DNA from 4 places in the Streptomyces sp. NPDC093544 genome. Region 4 is predicted to be linked to each of the others. Evidence: riboswitches for the same ligand, from Rfam matches in the RefSeq annotation. Region 4 holds a riboswitch; each other region holds the start of a gene.
The links. A riboswitch is a leader RNA that binds a small molecule or an ion and turns the genes downstream of it on or off. The one in region 4 is predicted to bind S-adenosylmethionine.
Positions count from the first base shown of each region.

Region 1: another riboswitch for S-adenosylmethionine. It lies ahead of AB0N66_RS02405 (aminotransferase class V-fold PLP-dependent enzyme); the one in region 4 lies ahead of AB0N66_RS15555 (ABC transporter substrate-binding protein).
Region 2: another riboswitch for S-adenosylmethionine. It lies ahead of AB0N66_RS37815 (putative leader peptide); the one in region 4 lies ahead of AB0N66_RS15555 (ABC transporter substrate-binding protein).
Region 3: another riboswitch for S-adenosylmethionine. It lies ahead of thrC (threonine synthase); the one in region 4 lies ahead of AB0N66_RS15555 (ABC transporter substrate-binding protein).

Region 1 covers NZ_JBFBEA010000002.1:16,054-21,869, reverse strand. The annotation lists gene AB0N66_RS02410 (serine/threonine-protein kinase) at 1-1,363, opposite strand, end outside; gene AB0N66_RS02405 (aminotransferase class V-fold PLP-dependent enzyme) at 1,434-2,795, opposite strand; SAM riboswitch class IV at 2,983-3,099, opposite strand; gene trpD (anthranilate phosphoribosyltransferase) at 3,248-4,312, opposite strand; gene AB0N66_RS02395 (cytochrome bc complex cytochrome b subunit) at 4,469-5,816, opposite strand, start outside.
Region 2 covers NZ_JBFBEA010000036.1:71,162-76,977, forward strand. The annotation lists gene AB0N66_RS37805 (peptidoglycan-binding protein) at 1-652, shown strand, start outside; gene AB0N66_RS37810 (glutathione S-transferase C-terminal domain-containing protein) at 672-1,451, opposite strand; gene AB0N66_RS37815 (putative leader peptide) at 1,544-1,609, opposite strand; SAM riboswitch class IV at 1,646-1,791, opposite strand; SAM riboswitch class IV at 2,008-2,121, shown strand; gene AB0N66_RS37820 (putative leader peptide) at 2,169-2,285, shown strand; gene AB0N66_RS37825 (LLM class flavin-dependent oxidoreductase) at 2,362-3,606, shown strand; gene AB0N66_RS37830 (NtaA/DmoA family FMN-dependent monooxygenase) at 3,625-5,013, shown strand; gene AB0N66_RS37835 (LLM class flavin-dependent oxidoreductase) at 5,010-5,816, shown strand, end outside.
Region 3 covers NZ_JBFBEA010000007.1:344,525-350,340, forward strand. The annotation lists gene groL (chaperonin GroEL) at 1-861, opposite strand, end outside; gene AB0N66_RS13320 (cold-shock protein) at 1,221-1,430, opposite strand; gene AB0N66_RS13325 (MoaD/ThiS family protein) at 1,900-2,175, opposite strand; gene thrC (threonine synthase) at 2,172-3,500, opposite strand; SAM riboswitch class I at 3,518-3,665, opposite strand; gene AB0N66_RS13335 (glucosyl-3-phosphoglycerate synthase) at 3,845-4,819, shown strand; gene AB0N66_RS13340 (trehalose-6-phosphate synthase) at 4,896-5,816, shown strand, end outside.
Region 4 covers NZ_JBFBEA010000009.1:110,900-116,715, reverse strand. The annotation lists gene AB0N66_RS15575 (lipocalin-like domain-containing protein) at 1-547, shown strand, start outside; gene AB0N66_RS15570 (dihydrofolate reductase family protein) at 753-1,349, opposite strand; gene AB0N66_RS15565 (class I SAM-dependent methyltransferase) at 1,380-2,171, opposite strand; gene AB0N66_RS15560 (YoaK family protein) at 2,322-3,071, opposite strand; SAM riboswitch class IV at 3,535-3,644, shown strand; gene AB0N66_RS15555 (ABC transporter substrate-binding protein) at 4,015-5,637, shown strand; gene AB0N66_RS15550 (ABC transporter permease) at 5,700-5,816, shown strand, end outside.

The sequences.
Region 1 (5,816 bases), on a different contig from region 4:
CGCAGAAGATCCCGTCCGCGGTGACGACGGGCGTCGACACCTCCTCGCCGAGCGCGACCGCCCAGAGCCGCCCGCCCGCACGGGACAGGGCGTGCAGCTTGCCGTTCGCGTCCCCGAGGTAGACGACTTCGCCGTCCGGCGACATGGCGACGCAAGGTCCGTACATGCCGCCGAGCCCGGCGGCGTCGTACTGCCAGGCGAGGGCGGCTGGACTCTCCACGCCCGCCGCGGACGCGGTCTGAGGGGATTCCGGGGACCCGGCTCCTTGCGTTCCGCTCTCCCGCCCGGGCCGCCACAGCCCCCAGCCGGCTCCCCCGGTGGCGGCAACCACCGCCCCACCCGCGACAGCCGTCAACAGCCCCCGCCGCGAACGCCGTTGGGGTTCCGGTATGCGGTCCGGCGCCGAAGCGCCCGTGACCGTCGCCGGGGCGATGTACTCGACCCGGCTCTCTCCCTCGCCCGACTCGCGCTCCGGAAGCCACCGTTCGTCCCCCGCGACCGTCGCCGGTGCGGAGGTGAGCCACCCCGGCCGCAGAGCCGCCCGCAGGGAGGCGGCCGAGTGTCCGGCGGCCTCGACCACTTCCTCGGGGGTGGGCCGGTCCCCGGGCTCCTCCCGCAGACAGGCCTCGACGAGCGGAAGCACACGCGCAGGAACCCCGGAAAGATCGAAGTCCCGCGTCACGATGCGCAGCAGGATCACCGAGTCCTGGCCCTCCCCGAAGGGCTCGCGGCCACTCGACGCGTACGCGAGCACGGCGCCCAGCGCGAAGACGTCGCTCGGCGGCCCCACCTCGGAGCCGTTGCGGATCTGCTCGGGCGAGACGTATCCGACCGAGCCGACCAGGGTGCCGGTGCGGGTCATCGCCGTCGCCTCCAGCGCCCGTACGATCCCGAAGTCGATGACTCGCGGACCGTCCGGCGCCAGCAGGATGTTGGACGGCTTGAGGTCGCGGTGCACCATGCCCTTGGCGTGGATCGCGGCGAGGGCCTCGCCCAGTGCGGCCGCGAAGGTGAGCACCGCGTCCTCGGGCAGCGGCCCGCCGTCGAGCACCGCGTCGCGCAGGTTCGGCCCGTCGACGAACTCCGTTGCCATCCAAGGCCGTTCGCCCTCGGGGTCGGCATCGACCACCCGCGCGGTGTACGTCCCGGTCCCGCCGACGGTCTGCGCGGCCCGCACCTCCTGGCGGAACCGGGCGCGGAAGGTGCGGTCCTCCGCGTGCTCGGCCCGCACCACCTTCACGGCCAGCCGGAGCCCGGCCCGGGACTCGGCGAGATAGACCTCGCCCATGCCGCCCGCGCCGAGCCGCCCGAGCACCTCGTACGGACCGATCCGCCGTGGATCCGTCTCCCGCAGCGCCTGCACTCCCCGTGACTCCCCTGTTCGCCGTACGGCCGCCGAAGGGGAGCGTATACGCCGTGCTCCTGTCAGGCGATCACACCGCCGGGACGCAACGCCCGTCCTCCGTGCGGTAGTTCCACTTCGCGCCGTCCCGGACGAGCTCCTTGACCGCGCGCACGAAACGCTCGACGTGCTCGTCCGGCGTGCCGGCGCCGAAGCTGACGCGGATGGCGTTGAGGGACTTCTCGCCGGGCGCGGCCTCGGGGGCGCCGCACTCGCCCTGGGTCTGCGGGTCGCTGCCGAGGAGGGTGCGCACCAGCGGGTGGGCGCAGAACAGGCCGTCGCGCACTCCGATGCCGTACTCGGCGGACAGCGCGGCCGCGAAGTGCGAGCTGTTCCAGCCCTCGACGACGAAGGAGATGACGCCGACACGCGGGGCGTCGTCGCCGAAGAGCGAGAGGACCCTGACCTCGGGCACCTCGGCGAGACCCGCGCGGACCGTCTCGATCAGCTGCTGCTCGCGGGCGACGAGCGTGTCGAAACCCGCCTCGGTGAGCGCCTTGCAGGCGGACGCGATCGAGTAGACCCCGATCACGTTCGGCGAGCCGGCCTCGTGCCGGGCGGCGCTCTCGTGCCACTCCACGTCCACGCCCCCGTCCGTACGCCGCGACACCTTGCGGCTGGCGCCGCCGCCCGCCAGGTACGGCTCGGCCTCGAGCAGCCAGTCGGAGCGGCCCGCGAGGACACCGGAGCCGAAGGGGGCGTACAGCTTGTGCCCGGAGAAGGCGACCCAGTCGACGTCGAGGTCGCGCACCGACACCGGGTGGTGCGGGGCGAGCTGCGCGGCGTCGAGGACGATGCGCGCGCCGTGCGCGTGCGCGGCGGCGGCCAGCTCACGCACCGGCCACAGCTCACCGGTGACGTTCGAGGCGCCCGTGACGCAGACGAGGGCGGGACCGTGGGGGTCGCGGTGGCTGAGCGCGTGCTCCAGGGTCGCGACGGCCTCCTGCGGCGTACGCGGGGCGTTCAGGTACGTCACCCGCGCGTCCCGCCAGGGCAACAGCGAGGCGTGGTGCTCGGTCTCGAAGACGAAGACCTGGCAGTCGGCCGGAAGGGCGGCGGCGAGCAGGTTGAGCGAGTCGGTGGTCGACCGGGTGAACACGACCTGGTCGCCGTCACGGCAGTCCAGGAACTCGGCGACGGTGGTGCGGGAGTTCTCGAAGAGGTCGGTGGAGAGCTGGGACAGGTACCCGGCCCCGCGGTGCACGCTGCCGTAATAGGGGGCGTACGCGGCCACGTCGTCCCACACACGCTGGAGGGCCGGGGCGCTGGCGGCGTAGTCGAGGGCGGCGTACGAGACCTCGCCACCGGTGACGAGCGGGACGGTGACATCTCGCCCCAACACGGGCAGAGGCGTACAAACGGTCTGGGCGGCGGCAACGGTGGAGACAGACATGGCGAACTCCTGTGAGACGCAGGGAAATCACCGCGCGAGCCGGTCCATGGAAGTGGCGCTCAGCGCGGCAAAAGGTGAAAGGGATAGGCGGAAAAGGGGCTCGACGCCCTATCGCATTCGCTTGCTCACAGAAGGCTCCCTCGATGACCAGGACCCCTGGGCCTTTACCGCTCAAAAGAGGGCGAGGGGTCCGCGCTTGCCGCAGACCTCGCTGCCTACGGCCTGGTCTTCACCCGGGGCACCCCGCCACGGACGGAGGGTTGCCGGACAGTCGGCCGGGGCCTCATGACTGTCACTCATGACCTGCCGAAAAACCTAGTCGAACCGATCGAGACGACGCAACCCGTGTCCGGATCCCGGAACGCGAAAGGGGCCGGGCGCCTTGGCCCGGCCCCACCCGGCGGGCTCGCCGAGGGCACTACGGATTGGTGACCGCCGTACCGCCGCAGGCGCTACGCGTTGGTCGCGGCCACCCACCGCTCGAGCGTCCGCTTGGCCGTCCCCGAGTCGACGGCCTCCGCGGCCTTCGTCATCCCCGCGCGGATCTGGTCCGCGAGCGATCCGTCACCCGGCGACAGGGCCACCAGGGCCGCCGCCGAGTTCAGCAGCACCGCGTCCCGCACCGGCCCCCTCTCGCCGTCGAGGAGCCGGCGCGCCACGTCCGCGTTGTACGTGGAGTCCGCGCCCCGTAGTGCCTCGATCGGGACCAGGTCGATACCGACGTCCCTCGGGTCGAAGGTCTCCTCGGTGACCTTTCCGTCCCGTACGACCCACACCCGGGACGTGGACGTGATGGTCAGCTCGTCGAGCCCGTCGTCGCCGCGGAAGACCAGCGAGGAGTTGCCGCGCTCGGCGAAGACGCCCGCGACGATCGGCGCCATGCGGGGGTCCGCGACGCCGACCGCCTGCGCCTTCACCCGTGCCGGGTTCGTCAGCGGACCGAGGGCGTTGAAGACCGTCCGGATGCCCAACTGCCCACGCGCGGCGCCCACATGACGTAGCGCCGGATGGAACTTCACCGCGAAGCAGAAGGTGATCCCGGCCTCCTCGGCCACCTCCGCGACCCGCTTGGTCGTCAGCTCCAGATTGACCCCGAGCTTCTCAAGGACGTCGGACGCGCCGGACGCCGAGGAAGCCGCCCGGTTGCCGTGCTTGACGACCTTCGCGCCCGTCCCGGCGATGACGATCGCCGACATGGTGGAGATGTTGACGGTCTTGGCCCCGTCACCACCCGTACCGACGATGTCGACGGTCTTCCCCGGCACCTCGATCACATTGGCGTGCTCGTACATCATCCGTACGAGCCCGGTGATCTCCTCGACGGTCTCTCCCTTGGCCCGCAACGCCACCGCGAACCCGGCGATCTGTGCGTCGGTCGCCTCACCGCGCATCATCAGGTTCATCGCCCAGGCGGTGTCGTCCGCACTCAGGTCACGGCCGTCGAGCAGGCCGTTCAGCAACCTGGGCCAGGAACGGTCCGCCGCGGTGTCGCCTCCAGCGGGGTTCACAGCGCTCATGGTCGCTCCTGGGGTTCTCAGAGAGGTACCCGGGTGGACTCGACCCGGGTACGTACGGGTGAGTCCACCCTATCCAGCCCTGGAGACGGCAAAGAGCCCCGTCCATGCAATGGACGGGGCTCCAGCCGTGGCGATCAGCGAGGAACGCTGAGGCGATCAGTGGTGGCCGTGGCCGCTCGTGATCTCCTTGTACTCCTCGACGGTGGGCTTGGGGATCTGGCTGTCGTCCCCGTAGTAGCCCTTGCTGAGCTTGGCACGCAGCTTCTGCGCGCCCTTCACCTTGCGCTCGACACCGTTCTCGTCGACCGGCGGGCCGATCTGGGCCGGCTGGTACTGCTCGTGCGCGGTGAGCGTGTGCAGAGCCTCCTGGCTGAGCGGCTCGTGGATCTCGACGAACTCACCGTGCGGCAGGCGCTTGATGATGCCCGACTCGCGGCCGTGCAGCACCTTGTCCCGGTCACGGCGCTGAAGACCGAGGCAGATCCGCTTGGTGGCGATGAACGCGAGGACCGGCGCGACGAAGAACGCGATCCGCACGAACCAGGTGATCGAGTTGATCGACAGGTGGAAGTGCGTGGCCCACAGGTCGTTTCCACCACCGATCAGCAGGACCATGTACCAGGTGATCCACGCGACACCGAAGGCCGTACGCGTCGGGACGTTGCGCGGGCGGTCCAGGATGTGGTGCTCGCGCTTGTCGCCGGTGACCCAGGACTCGATGAACGGGTAGACCGCGATCGCGACCAGGACCAGCGGGAAGATGATCAGCGGGATGAACACGCCCAGGACGAGCGTGTGACCCCAGAGGTTGATCTCCCAGCCCGGCATGAAGCGGATCAGACCCTCGGAGAAGCCCATGTACCAGTCGGGCTGAGCGCCGGTCGACACCTGGTCCGGGCGGTAGGGGCCCATGGTCCAGATCGGGTTGATCGACGCGATCCCCGCGATGACCGTGATGACACCGAAGACCAGGAAGAAGAAGCCTCCGGCCTTGGCCGTGTAGACCGGCAGGAGCGGCATGCCGACGACGTTGTTGTTCGTCTTTCCGGGGCCCGCGAACTGCGTGTGCTTGTGGTAGAAGACCAGGATCAGGTGGCCGACCACCAGGCCGAGCATGATGCCCGGCAGCAGCAGGACGTGGATCGAGTAGAAGCGGGCCACGAAGTCGCCGCCCGGGAACTCGCCGCCGAAGAGGAAGAACGAGAGGTACGTGCCCACGATCGGCACGGACAGGATCGCGCCCTCCATGAAGCGGACGCCGGTACCGGAGAGCAGGTCGTCCGGGAGCGAGTAGCCGGTGAAGCCGGTGAACATGCCCAGGACGAACAGCAGGAAACCGAAGATCCAGTTGACCTCACGGGGCTTGCGGAACGCACCCGTGAAGAACACCCGCATCATGTGCACGAACATGCCGGCGAGGAAGATCAGCGCCGCCCAGTGGTGGATCTGCCGGATCAGCAGACCACCGCGCACATCGAAGGAGATGTGCATGGTCGAGTTGAAC
Region 2 (5,816 bases), on a different contig from region 4:
GGCGCTCGTACCCACCTACGTCCAGCAACGCCGCCGGACGGAGGCCCTCGCGGAACTGGTGAGGGAGTTCCGTGAGGATCAGCAGGGTGTCGGCCCGGACGAAGGCTATGAGTCGATCAGATTATCGTCGGCGCACCAGGGTGAGACTGAGGAGCTGCCGCCCACCATAGCCGGCGAGAACTATGCCGCCGGCGGGGAGACGAGGCCCGCAACACCGCCCGGGCCTGAACTCGGCCATGCGCACGGACACGCCACGGGCCCGCGCCGAGCCGCGGTTGTCGGCGCGGTGGCGGCGGCCGCGCTGACCGGATTCGCCCTGGCAATGCTGCTGCCCGGGAGTGACGGTGACGGCGGACCACAGGCCGGCGCCGTCCCCTCCGCCACGGCACCCGTCGACCAGGCCCCCTCCGGTGCCGCCGACCCGGACGGCACCGGCACCCTCCGGGAGGGAGACAGCGGCCCCGATGTGACGGAGCTCCAGGAACGGCTGCTCGATATCCCGGACGTGTACGAGAGCGGCGCCACGAGCGGCACCTACGACCCCACGCTCACCGTGGCCGTGGCCCGCTTCCAGCTGTGGTACGGGATCCGGGGCGACGAGACGGGCGTCTACGGCAACGACACCCGGGCCGCCCTGGAATCCCGTACGTGACGAGCATTCCTGCTTGCGGCTACAGCTGTCGTTGGAAGGCCGGGTGGGCGTCGAGACGTCGCACATAGTCCTGGAGGAGTGCGTATGAGGAGAGGTCGTGCTCCGCTTCGAGCTGGACGAGGGCGACCCAGAGGTCCACATCCGCCGCGGTCAGTTCCTTGCCCAACGCGTAGGGACCAGACGCGAGTTGACGGTTCAGCAGGTCGAGAGCCGCCGACCGTTCCGCCGACGGCGCACTCGGCGTGACATCACGGTCGAGGAGGTCGCGCAGGGCGTCGATGTCCGCCGCGAGTTCCGACGGGCGGAGCGGGGAGTGACAGGATCCGGCCCGGTCGGCGAAGAGGTCGCCGAGATCGCGCAGGATGTCCGGCGTGTGGTTGCTGACGACGCGTCCGCTCCACCGGTCGCACAGCGCGGGGGCGGTCAGCGGACCGTCGTAGTGGTGCCAGGTGGCCTCGTACGCCCCGCGCAGTGAGACGAACGCGGAGGGGGTGTCGGCGGGGAGCGCCAGGAGTGTGGTGGCGACCGAGTCCTTGAGACCCAGCAGGCCGTGGGTGATGGAGACCCGCAGCGAGAGGGGACAATGCGCGGACAGATACAACTCGTACCGGTGCGGCGCCGGGTAGAAGCCGCCGGCGAGACCGACTCCGATACGGCTGCGGAAGCGGTGCGGGCGTGCGGACGGTGTCGCGGTGATCCGGGGGTGAGGGACCGCGTCAAGTGAGCCGGGGACGCACGGAGTTGAGGTACATGTGCTGGAGGTACCGGTGTTTGAGGCGTGCGAGATTGTCTCGGACATGACTCTCCATGGGATGGGGAGGCCACGGCCACCTTGTGGGCACCGCGGCGGAACGGAGTGACTGCGCTACGTACCGGTCCGGATCGCTCGGACTAGTAGGCGCTGGAGACACGCAACAAATCGATGTGCAGGCGCCTCGTCAAACCGCTGTTGGCCATTCCCACCTGTCCCACACTCGGGGCTCGCGAGACGCGAGACCACGCTTGTCCCGCCGCACCGGCGGAACCCGGTCGTCACCCGGGGCACCCCGTCGCGGTGGAAGGGTTGCCTGCCAGCGAGCCGGGGCTGTTGACCTCACGGACAGGAAGAACCTGCCCGAAGGGCGCTGACAATCGTGACCGTCCCCGTCAGTGTCGGTGCGCTCCGTGAGGCCGTCAAGAAGGCCTGCGGCGCAGTCTCACCAGGTGGTCATCCGGCGTGCATCAGGCCGAACGGGCAGCGCGGAACAGATTGCGCGGCCCGGTGGTTGTCCCTGCTGAGGACGCATTGCGATGTGAGAACGAGCATGATCCCTGGGCATTGCGCACCGCTGTGGCCTCCCGTAACGTCCCCAGCAGGTTATGAGCGTCAGCGTCAAGCCCTGGCTTGCTGACCGGCAACCCTCCTCCGCGGCGGGGTGCTCCAGGTGACGACCAGGCGGTACCCGCCCCGGGTTCCGCAAGCGCGATGCCGGCGCGGCCTCCAGCCCGCCGAGCCGGAAGGGCGGAGGTGACGGACATGCAGACCGTGCCCCGTCTTCTTGTCCTGGTTCTCGCCCCGCGCCCTCGCGTGCACCTGTACTCCCGGCCGCACATCGACCTTCAGCGCGTGGCCGGCGCGCTCTGTCGTCCCTGACCTGTCACCCCGCCGCCGCACCCTCTCAGTCGAGGCCCGGCGATCTCATACGGTCGATCAGGAAGGCACCCCTTTCGTGTCCTCGTCAACGTCGTCGCCCTCTTCCTCTTCTTCTCCCGCCGCACTGCACCTGGCTGTCGCCCTCGACGGCGCGGGCTGGCACCCGGCCGCCTGGCGGGAACCGGTGTCCCGCCCCCACGATCTGTTCACCGCCTCGTACTGGACCGACCTGATCACCGAGGCCGAGCGCGGCCTGCTCGACTTCGTGACCATCGAGGACGGGCTCGGTCCGCAGTCCGCGCGACTCAGCGAACCGGACGCACGCACCGACCAGGTACGCGGCCGACTCGACGCCGTCCTCATCGCCGCCCGCGTCGCACCGCTGACCAGCCACATAGGGCTGGTGCCGACCGTAGTGGCCACACATACAGAGCCCTTCCATATATCCAAGGCCATCGCCACTCTCGACTATGTGAGCACCGGCCGCGCGGGCGTGCGGGTGCAGGCGTCCGCGCGGCGATACGAGGCCGCTCACTTCGGCCGCCGTACGTTCCCGGAGCTCCGTATCGAAGACCTGGAAACCCCGGCCCTGCAGGAGTTGATCGTCGATCTCTTCGACGAGGTCAGCGACTACGTCGAGGCGGTGCGCCGGCTGTGGGACAGCTGGGAGGACGACGCGGAGATCCGGGACGTCGCCACCGGCCGCTTCGTCGACCGCGACAAACTCCACTACATCGACTTCGAGGGCAAGCACTTCAGTGTCAAGGGCCCCTCGATCACGCCCCGTCCGCCGCAGGGTCAGCCCCTGGTCACCGCGCTGGCCCATGGGTCCGCGGGGGGCGCGCCGTTCCGGCTGCTCGGTCGCAGCGCCGACATCGGATACGTCACTCCGCACGACGTCGAGGAGGCGCGTGCCATCATCGCCGCGGTCCGCACCGAACAGGAGGCGGCCGGGCGCGCCGAGGAGCCGCTGAACCTCTTCGGTGACCTGGTGGTGTTCCTGGACAACGACCCCACCGCCGCGGTGGACCGGCGAGAGCGTCTCGACGCCCTCGCGGGCTATCCGTACACCAGCGACGCACGGGTGTTCACCGGCACCCCCGTACAACTGGCCGACCTTCTGCAGGAGTTGCAGCAGTCCGGGCTGACCGGCTTCCGGCTGCGTCCTGCCGTCGCCGGCCACGACCTCCCGGCGATCACCCAGGGTCTGGTCCCCGAACTCCAGCGCCGCAACGCCTTCCGGCACTCGTACGAGGCCGACACCCTGCGCGGGCTGCTGGGGCTCGCCCGCCCCGCCAACCGCTACGCCGCCCACGTCTGAGCCGGAGGGACCTCACTCATGAGCAAGTCAACGGACAAGCCGCTCAAGCAGATCCACCTCGCGGCGCATTTCCCCGGCGTCAACAACACCACCGTGTGGAGCGACCCCGCGGCCGGCAGCCACATCGAGTTCAGCTCCTTCGCGCACTTCGCGCGGACCGCCGAACGCGCCAAGTTCGACTTCCTGTTCCTCGCCGAAGGCCTGCGGCTGCGCGAACAGGGCGGCAAGATCTACGACTTGGACGTCGTCGGACGGCCCGACACCTTCACCATCCTCACCGCACTCGCCGCCGTCACCGAGCATCTCGGCCTGACCGGCACCATCAACTCCACGTTCAACGAGCCCTATGAGGTGGCCCGTCAGTTCGCGAGCCTCGACCACCTCTCCGGCGGGCGAGCCGCCTGGAACGTCGTCACCTCCTGGGACGCCTTCACCGGTGAGAACTTCCGCCGCGGCGGCTTCCTCCCGCAGGACGAGCGGTACTCCCGGGCCAAGGAGTTCCTGGCCACCACCAACGAACTGTTCGACTCCTGGCACAGGGACGAGATCGTCGCCGACCAGGGGAGCGGCACCTTCCTGCGGGACGCGAAGGCCGGCGCATTCGTGCACAAGGGGCAGCACTTCGACATCGAGGGGCAGTTCAATGTGCCGCGCAGCCCGCAGGGCCGCCCGGTCATCTTCCAGGCCGGAGACTCCGACGAAGGACGCGAGTTCGCCGCCGCCGGCGCGGACGCGATCTTCAGCCGGTACAGCACCCTCAAGGAGGGGCAGGCGTTCTACACGGACGTCAAGGGGCGCCTGGCCCGGCACGGCCGCACCCACGACCAGCTGCTGATCCTGCCCGCCGCCACCTTCGTCCTCGGTGACACGGACGCCGAGGCGGAGGAGATCTCCCGCGCGGTGCGGCGCCAACAGGTCAGCGGCGCCACCGCCATCAAGCACCTCGAGTTCGTCTGGAACCGCGACCTGTCCGCGTACGACCCGGACGGCCCGCTTCCCGACATCGACCCGGACCCGGGCGAGCACACCATCGCCCGAGGGCGTGCCCAGGTACGGATGTACCGCGACCCGCTGGCCACCGCCCGCGAGTGGCGGGAGCGCGCGGCCGCCAACAAGTGGTCCATCCGCGACCTCGTCATCGAGACCGGCAACCGTCAGTCGTTCGTCGGCTCCCCGGCCACCATCGCCGAGACCATCAACGACTTCGTCCAGGCGGACGCCAGCGACGGCTTCATCCTCGTCCCGCACATCACTCCGGGCGGCCTCGACGGCTTCGCCGACACCGTCGTCCCGCTGCTCCAGGAACGCGGCGTCTTCCGCACGGAGTACGAGGGCACGACCCTGCGCGACCACCTCGGCCTGGCCCACCCCGACGCCGACGCGCCTGCCGAGCGGGTCGCATCATGAAGTTCCTCGCCATCACCCTGATCGTGCACGCGCCGGACCCGGTGACCGGCGTGCGGAAACCGACCAACGCGCGTTTTCGCGAGGTCATCGACAACGCGCTGCTCGCCGAGGAGTTGGGCTTCGACGGCTTCGGCGTGGGGGAGCGGCACGAGCGGCCGTTCATCTCCTCCTCGCCGCCCGTCGTACTCAGCCACATCGCGGCGCTCACCTCCCGGATCCGCCTGTTCACGGCGGTCACCACGCTCAGCCTCCTGGACCCGGTGCGCGCGTACGAGGACTACGCGACGCTGGACCATCTGTCCGGCGGACGGCTGGAGTTGATCATCGGCAAGGGCAACGGCACCGCTCAGCGGGAGCTGTTCCACGTCACGCCCGAGGACCAGTGGGACCGTAACGCCGAGGGCTACGAGGTGTTCCGGCAGATCTGGCGGCAGGACAAGGTGACCGCCGCGACCCGCTTCCGCCCCGAGCTGAACGAGGCCGAGGTGTGGCCCCGGCCGTTCCAGCAGCCAATCCGGGTCTGGCACGGCAGCGCGACCAGCAAGGAGTCGGTGGACCTCGCCGCCCGCTACGGCGACCCGCTGTTCTCGGCGAACGTCACCAACCCCATAGAGCCGTATGCCGAGTTGATCCGCTACTACCGGGAGCGGTGGGAGCACTACGGTCACGACCCGGCCCGGATCGCGGTCGGTGCCGGGTCGGCGGGCTACCTCGCGGCGCGTACGTCGCAGGAGGCGATAGCCGCCTACCGGCCGGTCTTCGAGGGGCAGTTGGCGTTCCAGAAGAGGCTGGGCCTGGAGCCG
Region 3 (5,816 bases), on a different contig from region 4:
GAGCATGGCCTTGCGGCGGTCACCGAAGCCCGGCGCCTTGACGGCGACGGACTTGAAGGTGCCACGGATCTTGTTGACGACCAGCGTCGACAGAGCCTCGCCCTCGACGTCCTCGGCGATGATCAGCAGCGGCTTGCCCGACTGCATGACCTTCTCCAGGAGCGGGAGCAGGTCCTTGACACTGGCGATCTTCGAGTTGGCGATCAGGATGTACGGGTCGTCCAGGACGGACTCCATACGCTCCATGTCGGTGGCGAAGTACGCCGAGATGTAGCCCTTGTCGAAGCGCATACCCTCGGTGAGCTCAAGCTCCAGACCGAAGGTCTGGGACTCCTCGACGGTGATGACGCCTTCCTTGCCGACCTTGTCCATAGCCTCGGCGATGAGCTCGCCGATCTGGGTGTCGGCGGCGGAGATGGAGGCCGTGGAAGCGATCTGCTCCTTGGTCTCGACATCCTTGGCCTGCTCAAGGAGGGCACCGGAGACGGCCTCGACGGCCTTCTCGATACCACGCTTGAGGGCCATCGGGTTGGCACCCGCGGCTACGTTGCGAAGGCCCTCGCGGACCAGCGCCTGCGCCAGAACGGTCGCGGTGGTCGTACCGTCGCCGGCGACGTCGTCCGTCTTCTTGGCGACTTCCTTGACCAGCTCAGCGCCGATCTTCTCGTACGGGTCCTCGAGCTCGATCTCCTTGGCGATGGAAACACCATCGTTGGTGATCGTGGGGGCGCCCCACTTCTTCTCGAGGACGACGTTGCGGCCCTTGGGACCAAGGGTGACCTTGACGGCGTCGGCGAGCTGGTTCATCCCGCGCTCGAGACCGCGCCGCGCCTCCTCGTTGAACGCGATGATCTTGGCCATGTGAAGTGGTCCTCCCGGACTGGGGTGGATTGCTCCGGACCGCGCCCGCGCCCGCGACGGACGGCCTGCGTGCCTCGTGGTTCCTTGCCCCACTTGGCCTGCGGGCCTCACTGACCCGGTCCTCGTTGTCACTCTCACCTGCAGAGTGCTAACGCCAATGATTAGCACTCGCCCCTACCGAGTGCAAGCGACTCCGGAAGATCCCCAGGTGGGGCGGGGGGCGCGCACGGCGCGAAGAGAGGTGAGAGGGACAGGCCGACGGAGGCGCGGACGGGCGGGCAGGCCGAAGGGCCCGCATCCCCTGGCGGGGGATGCGGGCCCTTCGTCACGTCGAACAGAACAGTCAGTCGGCGCGTGCTTCAGCTGCTGGTCGCCAGCCGGACCATGTCCGCCTGCGGCCCTTTCTGGCCCTGCGAGATCTCGAACTCGACCCGCTGGCCCTCTTCAAGGGTGCGGTAGCCGTCCATCTGAATCGCGCTGTAGTGGACGAATACATCCGCACCACCGTCGACCGCGATGAAGCCGTACCCCTTCTCCGCGTTGAACCACTTGACGGTGCCCTGAGCCATGCCTAACTCCCCTATTACTGGCCCTTGCACAGGACCGCACTTCGCGGGCCCGGGTCATACCTCACCCCCCAAAGATTGGGGGTGTGCGCCGGAACGCGTCGACCGCGGCTGAATGTATCTGTCCAACTGCCCTCTGCAACAGGTCAATCGGACGAGAATTCTGGGCACGACCGATCGGGAATATGCGGAGAATTCGCAAAGATTCAGGGCAAGTCGGGCCCCGTAAATGCCATAAACGGCTCAAAAAGGCGGGGCACTTTGGCTACTTCTTGTCGGGCATCGGGCAAGGACTCATATGCGCCCGGCATAAAACCAACTCGAAGGCGAAGCAGCTTCCCCAACTGTACCGCGCTCAACCATACAGAATTGCCCCCTCCGCTTCTCTCACGGAGGGGGCAATTCGATGAACTCTCAGTGATTGCAATTACCCAAGGTAACTACAATCACCGTACGTGACGGCGGATGACGGTCAGCCTCCGGCGACGGCCGGAATGATCGAGACGCCCGCACCGTCCGGCGTCGCCGTCTCCAGGCCCTGCTCGAAGCGGACGTCGTCGTCGTTCACGTACACGTTGACGAAGCGGCGCAGCTTGCCCTGGTCATCCAGGACGCGCGCGGCGATGCCGGTGTGGTTCTGCTCCAGGTCGGCGATCACCTCGCCGAGGGTGCCGCCCTCGGCCGACACCTCGGCCTTGCCGCCGGTGTAGGTGCGCAGGATGGTGGGGATGCGGACGTTGACGCTCATGACGCGAGGCCAGCCTCTCGGAAGGAGTCCAGGTTCGGGCGGATGGTCGCGGTGAGCCCGGTGTCCGAGGCCACCGCGTCCAGGGTCTTGAGACCGTCGCCGGTGTTGAGGACGACGGTGGTGAGGGTCGGATCGAGCAGACCGTTCTCGATCAGCTTCTTCGCCACACCCACCGTCACGCCACCCGCGGTCTCGGCGAAGATGCCCTCCGTCTGCGCGAGGAGCTTGATCGCGTCGACGATCTGCTCGTCGTTCACGTCCTCCACGGCGCCGCCGGTACGCCGCGCGATGTCGAGCACGTACGGCCCGTCGGCCGGGTTGCCGATGGCGAGCGACTTGGCGATGGTGTTCGGCTTCTGGGGCCGTACGACGTCGTGGCCGGCCTTGTAGGCCACCGACACCGGCGAGCAGCCCTCCGCCTGGGCACCGAAGATCTTGTACGGCTTGTCCGCCACAAGGCCGAGCTTGATCAGCTCCTGAAGAGCCTTGTCAATCTTCGTGAGCTGGGAGCCGGAGGCGATCGGGATGACCAGCTGGTCGGGGATCTGCCAGCCGAGCTGCTCACAGATCTCGTACGCGAGGGTCTTCGAGCCCTCCGCGTAGTACGGCCGCAGGTTGACGTTGACGAAGCCCCAGCCCTCGCCGGCCGGGTCGCCGATCAGCTCGGAGCAGAAGCGGTTCACGTCGTCGTAGTTGCCCTCGATGCCGACGAGCTCCCCGCCGTACACCGCGGCCATGACGATCTTGCCCTGCTCCAGGTCGTGCGGGATGAACACACAGGAGCGGAAGCCGGCGCGGGCGGCGGCCGCGCCCACGGCGCCCGCGAGGTTGCCGGTGGAGGAGCAGGAGAGGGTGGTGAAGTCGAAGGCGCGGGCGGCCTCGATGGCCTGGGCGACGACGCGGTCCTTGAAGGAGTGCGTCGGGTTGCCGGAGTCGTCCTTGACGAAGAGCTTGCCGGGGGTGACGCCCAGCGCGCGGGCCAGGTTGTCGGCCTTGACGAGCTTGGTCCAGCCGGGGTTGATGTTCGGCTTCTCCGCGACGTCCGCCGGGACCGGCAGGAGCGGCGCGTAACGCCAGATGTTCGCGGGGCCCGCTTCGATGCGCTTGCGGAGGTCCTCGGTCTCGTAGGCCGAGAAGTCGTACGCGATCTCCAGCGGCCCGAAACACTCCTCGCAGGCGAAGAGCGGACCGAGCGGTACACGGTGTCCACACTCGCGGCAGGAAAGCGCGGCGGCGGGGCCCAGATCGACGGAGTTCGCGGAATCCGGGGAGGTCACGGTGTTCGTGGTGTTTGCAGTGGTGCTTGCAACTGTCTGCGCAGCCATGGAGGCGAGGCCCTTTCTCCTCATCTTCCTCACGACGCACTTCGCCGTGAGACGGATTTGGCACCTTCCCGAGCCGGGAGCCTCACCACGTCGACGTGACAAGAACCAGCTGGAGGGTTGCCGGGGCTTCAACGGGCCGTATCCCTCTGCCCCTCTGGATGAGCGGTATTCAGTTGTGCGCTGAGCGACCCCCGACATGCGATGGTCATCAGCGTTGTTCAAGACTGTAACCGAAGGCCTGGATGGTGGAGAGAGCCGTCCGAACCGCGAGATGCCAGCGACACACCAAACGCTGCCGCGGCGACGGGCACAAGCATCCCAATGAACGCAAGGGAGAGCCGCACGTGCTTGAAGACGTCGAGCGCTGGCTGAGCACGCGCTCCTGGTCCGTGACTGACCGGCCGCTCAAGAAGCTCATAGCCGCGAAACGATCCACCAACTCCACGGTGAGCGTGGTCCTGCCCGCGCTCAACGAGGAGGCGACGGTCGGCGAGATCGTCTCCATCATCCGCCGCGACCTGATGACTCGCAAAGTCCCCCTCGTCGACGAGATCGTCGTCATCGACTCGGGCTCGACGGACCGCACCTCCGAGGTCGCCGCCGCCGCCGGTGCCCGGGTCGTTCACCGGGACGAAATACTCCCCCGCATCCCGGCCGTGCCCGGCAAGGGTGAGGTCCTGTGGCGGTCACTCCTCGTGACGAGCGGTGACATCGTTTGCTTCATCGACGCGGACCTCAAGGAGTTCTCGTCGGACTTCGTCTCCGGGATCGTGGGGCCGCTGCTCACCGATCCGGGCGTGGACCTGGTCAAGGCGATGTACGACCGCCCGCTGAACCTGCCGGGTGAACCCACCTCCGGCAGAACTGCGGCCGGTCAGGGCGGTCGCGTGACCGAACTGATGGCCCGCCCCCTGCTGAACATGCACTGGCCGCAGCTGGCCGGCTTCGTCCAGCCGCTCGGCGGCGAGTACGCGGCCCGCCGCACCCTCCTCGAACAGCTCCCGTTCCCCGTCGGATACGGCGTGGAGCTGGGCATGCTCGTCGACGCGCTGCACCTGGTGGGCCTGGACGCGCTCGCCCAGGTCGACGTCGGCGTCCGCAAGCACCGGCACCAGGACGGCCAGGCGCTGGGCCGGATGTCCGCCGCGATCTATCGCACCGCACAGCTCCGGCTCGCCCGCGGCCACCTCATCCGGCCGGCCATCACCCAGTTCGAACGGGGCGAGTCCGGCTTCGAGCCGCGCACGTACTCGGTCGATACGGAGGAACGGCCTCCGATGTCGGAAATCTCGGAGTATCAGTCACGCAAAGCGGCGTAATCCGTCGGCGGTATACGTCTCCGCGGCACCCCGTCCGTACGTTTGAGCGTTTCCGGGCCGGGCTAGATTGAGGCGTATGGCTTCCACGGCTTCGACTGCTGCTTCCACGGCATCCCCGCAGGGCTCCCACCGGATCCTCGTCGCGTCCAACCGCGGCCCGGTCTCCTACGACGTGCGCGAAGACGGCGAGCTACAGGCCAAGCGCGGCGGCGGCGGCCTGGTCTCGGGCCTGTCGGCGATCGGCCCGGACGCGGGCGCCCTGTGGGTGTGCTCGGTGCTCGGCGACGGGGACCGCGAGGCGGTACGGCGCGGGGTCGGCGAAGACGGCGTACGGATGCTGGACATCGACGCCGAGGTGCACGCGGACGCCTACAACGGGATCGCCAACTCGGTGCTGTGGTTCGTCCACCACATGCTCTACCAGACGCCGCTGGAGCCGGTCTTCGACGTGGAGTTCCGGCGCCAGTGGGCGTCGTACGAGGCCTACAACCGGGCCTTCGCGCGGGCGCTGGCCGACGAGGCTGCCGAGGGCGCCGTGGTGGTCGTACAGGACTACCACCTCACCCTGGTCCCCGGCATGCTGCGGGAGCTCCGCCCCGACCTGCGGATCGGGCACTTCTCGCACACGCCGTGGGCGCCGGTCGACTACTTCCGCATGCTCCCCGACGACATCGCCGAGCAGGTGCTGCGCGGCATGCTCGGCGCGGACCGCCTCGGCTTCCTCACCCACCGCTGGGCGTCCGCGTTCACCGCGTGCGCGCAGGAGCTGGTCGGCGGCCTCGGTGACACCCGCGTCGGCGTGCACGGGCTCGGCGCGGACGCGGACTTCCTGCGCAAGCGTTCGCACGAGGCGGATGTCGCCGACCGGATGGCCACCCTGCGTGAGCAGATCGGGGCGACGGCTGAGGGGGCGCCGCGGAAGGCGATCGTGCGGGTCGACCGCACCGAGCTGTCGAAGAACATCGTGCGCGGACTGCTGTCCTACCGGCAGCTCCTG
Region 4 (5,816 bases):
CGGCACGACCGAGACCCGGACGGGCACCGGCTATCACGACCACAACTGGGGCGACGCCGAGATGGCCCGCCTCATGCACCACTGGTACTGGGCGCGCGCCGAGGCAGGCGACTACGCCGTGATCGCCTCCTACATCACCGCCGAGAAAAAGTACGGCTCCGCGGAAGTCCCCATCTTCATGCTCGCCAAGAACGGCAAGATCCTCGCCGACCAGGCCAACCTGGTCCGCTTCACCAAGTCAGACGAACACCCCGACCCCATCACCGGGAAGCCGGTCGCCAACACCATCGTGTTCGACTACGAGGCCACCCCCGAGAGCGGCGAAGGTTTCCGGGTCACCTTCCACCGCGAGAACACCATCGTTCAGAACCGCATGATCGAAACCCTCAAGGGGCCGAAGCGGCTCCTCGCCCGGCTCGCCGGATTCAACGGCGCCTACATGCGCTTCACCGGCCAAGTAACCGTCGAGCACTTCACAAACGGCGAGGCAGTAGACAGCGTAAGCGCACCGGCTCTGTGGGAACTCATGTACTTCGGAAAGCACTGAGGCGGGGTACTGCTGTCGGGTGCCGGGCTGGTTGGCGCGTTCCTCGTCGGTGTCCGGCCGCGCGCGCCGGACACCGCGGCCGAGCGATGCCCGGCGTACGGCTGGAGACGCGGCCGGCAGCAGACCGGCGGGGTCGACCCGTCCTCGGCCTGGAGTGTGACCCCTCTCCGGTGATGACGGTGATGACTACATGGCGCCTCCCGGCCTACCCCCTGACGACCGGGCGGTAGGTGCACACGTTCACGCCCGTGCCGCTGGTGACGGTCGAGACCAGTTCGAGCGTGCGCAGCACACCGTCGCCGGGGAAGATCGACTTACCTCCGCCGAGGATCACCGGCATGATCATGAGCCGGAGTTCGTCGACCAAGCCCTCGCGCAGGAGGGTGCGTACGAGTGTGGGACTCCCCATGACCAACAGGTCGCCGCTGTCCGTCTCGCGCAGCTTGCGGATGTGGGCGACGGCTTCATCGCCGGGGACGCGCCTGGTGTTGGTCCACGTCAGATCGTCATCACCCAGCGTTCGGGAAACCACGTACTTCGGGATGCCGTTCATCCGGTCGGCGAACGGATCGCCGCCACGTTCGGGCCACGCCGCGGCCATCGACTGCCACGTGCGGCGTCCGAACAACAGCGCGTCGGCCTTGTTCAGTGCGTCGGCGAAGGCGCCGCCCACCACCTCCGGATCGAAGAACGGGTGAGTCCAACCGCCGTGAGCGAAGCCACCCTCGATGTCCTCATCGGGTCCACCCGGTGCCTGTACTACGCCGTCCAGGCTCATGAATTCGCTGATCACTATGCGCACGGGACTCGCTCCTCTTCCTCACGCCAGGGGTTACGGCAGTGGAGACTGCCGCGCCGTTGGAAAGTCATCGCGCCCTTCCGCATCACCTGTCGCCTCCGCACGAGGGCTCTCCGAACGGGGGCGGTAGTACGACGCGACGGTCGGCTGGCCGGTGTAGTTGGGGCCGGCGTGGGGGTCGGCGCCGAGGTAGGTGAAGGGCAAGGCGATGCGGCGGCCGCCCCGCAGGCTGAGGCGGTGGTGACGGGCCGAGTAATGGAAACCGGCAGCACGCAGCGCGGCCAGGACCGGCCGGGAAGCGTCACCGCCGTCGGGCCGCCGCAGCGTCGAAGGGTCGAGGTGGGCGACCAGCAGGCCGGTGCCGGTGAGCCAGGAGGCGGCCCGTTCCAGGAGGGCGAGCCGGTCGCCGATGTAGTGCAGTCCGTGGACGCAGGTGACCAGGTCGTAGCGGCGCCCTGGGGACCAACGGCCGAGGTCCGCGGTGATGAGTTCGAGGCCGTCGGGCAGCGCTGTCCGCAGCCGCGGGCCCACCAGGTCCACGCCGGTCAACGCGGCTTGCGGGAGTCGCTGGGCTGCTTCGCGGAGGGCCAACCCTTCTCCGCTGCACAGGTCCAGCCAGGACGGCACGGAGCCATGGTCGCTGTCGCTGCCGTTCAGGAACTCTGTGGGGGCGAAGCCGAGTTCGCGGGTGTAGCTGTTGACGCCTGTCAGAACCCGTCCGCGGTTCATGGTGCTGTTGGCCACGACGGAATGGTCGGTCAGCTCGTCGTCCTTGATCAACCGGGGCGGCGGCTGGGCTGTTGTCCGCGAAGTGCCGTCGATCATCGCACCATTGTGCGGTACGGCCGACCGTTGCGGGCGGGCCCGGGGGAACGGGAAGTAGTCGGACCCCCGCCACCGTGCCGATCGGCCCGAGCCGGGACGGCCATCGCGTCGGCCGTATCGACACGGTGGAGGGGATCCGCTCGTCGGGCGCTATCGCGCGGGCTTCTGCTTCATCGCCACGGAGGCGATCACGATGACGAGTGCGATCACGACCACTGGCAGCACCGGCGCGTAGGTGTGCGCGTGGCTGAGCATCCAGTCTCCGACGAAGGCGCCGGCCACCATGCCCACCAGGACCCCGGTCAGGCGGCGCGCCGCGGCGGGCTTGAGAGTCCAGGTCGAGATACCGGAGATCCAGCTGATGAAGGTGGCCGTAGCCGCCGTGGTGGAGATGCCCGGCACATGGAGCGACCGAACGGCATTCATCTGCAGGCCCATCGCAAAGGCGTTGAGGGCGACCAGAATGTTGGACACAAGGCTCGACGGAGACGTCGCCATCCACACGACGAGGAAACCGACCTGCGCCACCGTCGCGACGCAGAGCGCGATGGAGACACGACGCGGCCATGCTTCGAAGACCTCGGAGTCCTCCATCTCTTGGTCGCCGTTGAACGCGGTCAGGATCCGAGTTGCCAGCGCGGCCCCCACGGCGAACGCGGCAAGTGAAATCACCACGCGAACGGGATCCGGGCCGGCAGGCGGCCTCGTGCCGGCTACTCCAAGGCCGAGAAACACCAGGTTTCCGGTCTGGAACGCCGTGAAGACCTTCCCGAAGGAGAGAAAGCAGATCGCTTCGAAGACGCCTGACGAGAACGCCAGAGCGACAAGCAGCCGGTCTCGAATCGCCAATAGTTCTGGCGCCGCGTAAGCGGCGGCCAGGTCCACACGCCGGTCATCCACGGGCTCGGCTCCCCTGTCGCCGCGGACCGGCAAAGTCGGGGGGACGGGTTGAATGTCCCGAGAACGTTCGAGTCGGGCCCGCCGGCCGTGGGTGTTTTGAAGGCTGCTCCATTGCATGCCTTTCCCTCCAAGCGCCCAGAGTCAGGAACTCGCCCCGACTAGTTGCTAGGTACACATTTATCTCCTGCGTTCAGGATGTGACCACATCTGGGGTAAAGCCACATATTTGGGCGAAACCATACCCAGATTTCAGGAAAAATCTAGGAAGGCCATCCGGATCGATAAAACAGCCAGTGCGGGCGACTTCTTGAGTCAGGGCGCCTCGGGCCCCGGCCGGCACCTGGTCAGGCGAGTTCGGCCAGCCGTTCCCGAGCCCTGCGCGGTTCGATCCGTCCTGCCGAGCGTTGTCCAACTCCCCTGTCGCCATTGACGGATCATGGCGACGCTCGTTAACGTTTCAAGCGGCATTGAGTGTTAGCGTCAAGCCCTGGCTCGCTGACCGGCAACCCTCCACCGCGGTGGGGTGCTCCAGGTGAAAGCCCGGCAGGGTCACCGACCCCGCAAGCGCGTGGCCCGTTGATCGGGCCTGAGATGGGGAGGACCAGCGTGCGGCACAGCAGTGATCTGAGTGCCTCGATCGCGGCCGCTGCGGTGTTCTCCGGTTTGTCGCGCCGTCGCCACATCGACCTGCAGCTCTTCACCAGCTGTCTGTGTCACGGCTGATTGCGTCCTTGCCTCCCGCCGTCCTGAGTGACGTTCGCCGACGGCTTTGACACCCGCAGGCAACTCCCCGCGGGCTCCCACAGCGCTGTCGGAGCCCGCGGCGCTGTCACGCCTTCGTCGGCACCCTTCCCCTTTGGCACCTTCCGAGCATTTCCGCCACGCATCGCCCTGGTCCGCACAGGCACGTGCGCGGTGACTTTGGAGTAGGAGAACCCATTCCGTGATATCGCGTCCGGATTCCCGACCTACCCGGTGGGCGGCACTCGCCGCACTTGTGACAAGCAGCCTCCTGCTGAGCGCCTGCACGTCGAGCAGCAGCGACAGCTCGACCAGCGACAGCGGCCCGGCCAAGTCCGGTGGCACCCTGACCTTCGCGGTGGGTTCCGACGTGGGCTGCGTGGATCCGCAGCAAGTGAGCAGCAACGAGACCATTTACTCCCTGCGCCAGATCGTGGACTCCCTGACCGACCAGGATCCCAAGACCGGCAAGATCGTGCCGTGGCTGGCGAAGAGCTGGGACATCAGCTCCGACGCGACCACGTTCACCTTCCACCTGCGATCGGGTGTCACCTTCAGCGACGGGACACCGCTGACCGCGCAGGTGGTCAAGGACAACTTCGACGCGGTGCCGAAGCTCGGCGCCCTGGGGACGCTGGCCCAGGGGTACTTGAGCGGCGTGGACAGCACCACCGCGGTCGATCCGCTCACGGTGCGGGTCAAGTTCCAGCAGCCGAACGCGCAGTTCCTCCAGGCCACGTCGACGCACTCACTGGGTATCGAGTCGTCGGCTAGCGCGAAGCGGAGCCCGCAGGAGAAGTGCAGCAAGGGTGTGGTCGGGTCCGGGCCGTTCACGCTGCAGAGCTACGTGCAGAACCAGGCGATCACCTTGACCAAGCGCAGCAAGTACGCCTGGGGTTCGTCGCTGTGGACCAAACAGGGCGAGGCGTACCTGGACAAGCTGGTGTTCAAGGTGGTGCCCGAATCGGGCGTGCGCACCGGCAGCCTGCAGTCCGGTCAGGTGGACGCGATCAGCAGCGTCGGCAAGGCCGACGAGGCGGCACTCACGGGCGGCCAGGTGAACCTGCAACGGCGGGCCAATCCCGGTGCGGTGTTCAACCTGGCGCTGAACAACTCACGCCCGCTGCTGAAGGACGCGAAGGTGCGTCAGGCACTCCTGTTCGCCATCGACCGGCAGCAGATCGTCGACACCGTGTACCCGACCGGCACCAGGCCGGCGACCAGCATCCTGGCGTACACCACACCGGACTACGCGGACCAGGGCTCCGACCTGGCCTTCGACGCGGCGAAGGCGAAGTCCCTGCTGGACTCGGCCGGTTGGAAGGTCGACAGTGACGGCATCAGGTCGAAGAACGGCACCAAGCTCAGCCTGACCGTCAGGTGGTTCGCGAACGCGGCCACCAACCAGCCGGCGCTGGAGCTGATCCAGCAGCAGTTCAAGGCCGTCGGAGTCGACGTGGTGCTCAAGGAGACGCAGACCTCCCAGTTGGCCACGGTGCTGCAGTCCGGCGACTTCGACGCGTCGTGGGGCAACCTGACCCGCGCCGACCCGGACATCCTGCGCACCCAGTACTCCACCAAGCTGGCCAACCTCTACCACCTGCCGACGGGCCCGCTGGACACGGTGCTGACCCAGCAGGCGGCAACGGCCGACGCGGCCAAGCGGAAGGAACTGGTCGGCCAGGCACAGCAGTTGATCGTGCAGAACGCCTACGTCATTCCCGTGGTGGAGCTGCAGACCCAGCTGGGGGTGGCGAAGAAGGTGCACAACCTCAACTTCGATGCCTCCAGCCGGATCCAGCTGCACGACACCTGGATCGGCTAGCCACCGGTGGATGCGCGACGGAGCGTCCGATCGGGTCGTCGGCAGCAGGAGGTGAGCAGGGAATGCGTCGCTATGTGATCAAGCGTCTCGCACAGGCACTCGGGGTGCTCTGGGCGGCCTACACGGTGTCGTTCTTCATACTGAACTATCTGCCCGGTGATCCGGTCTCGGCGATGGCC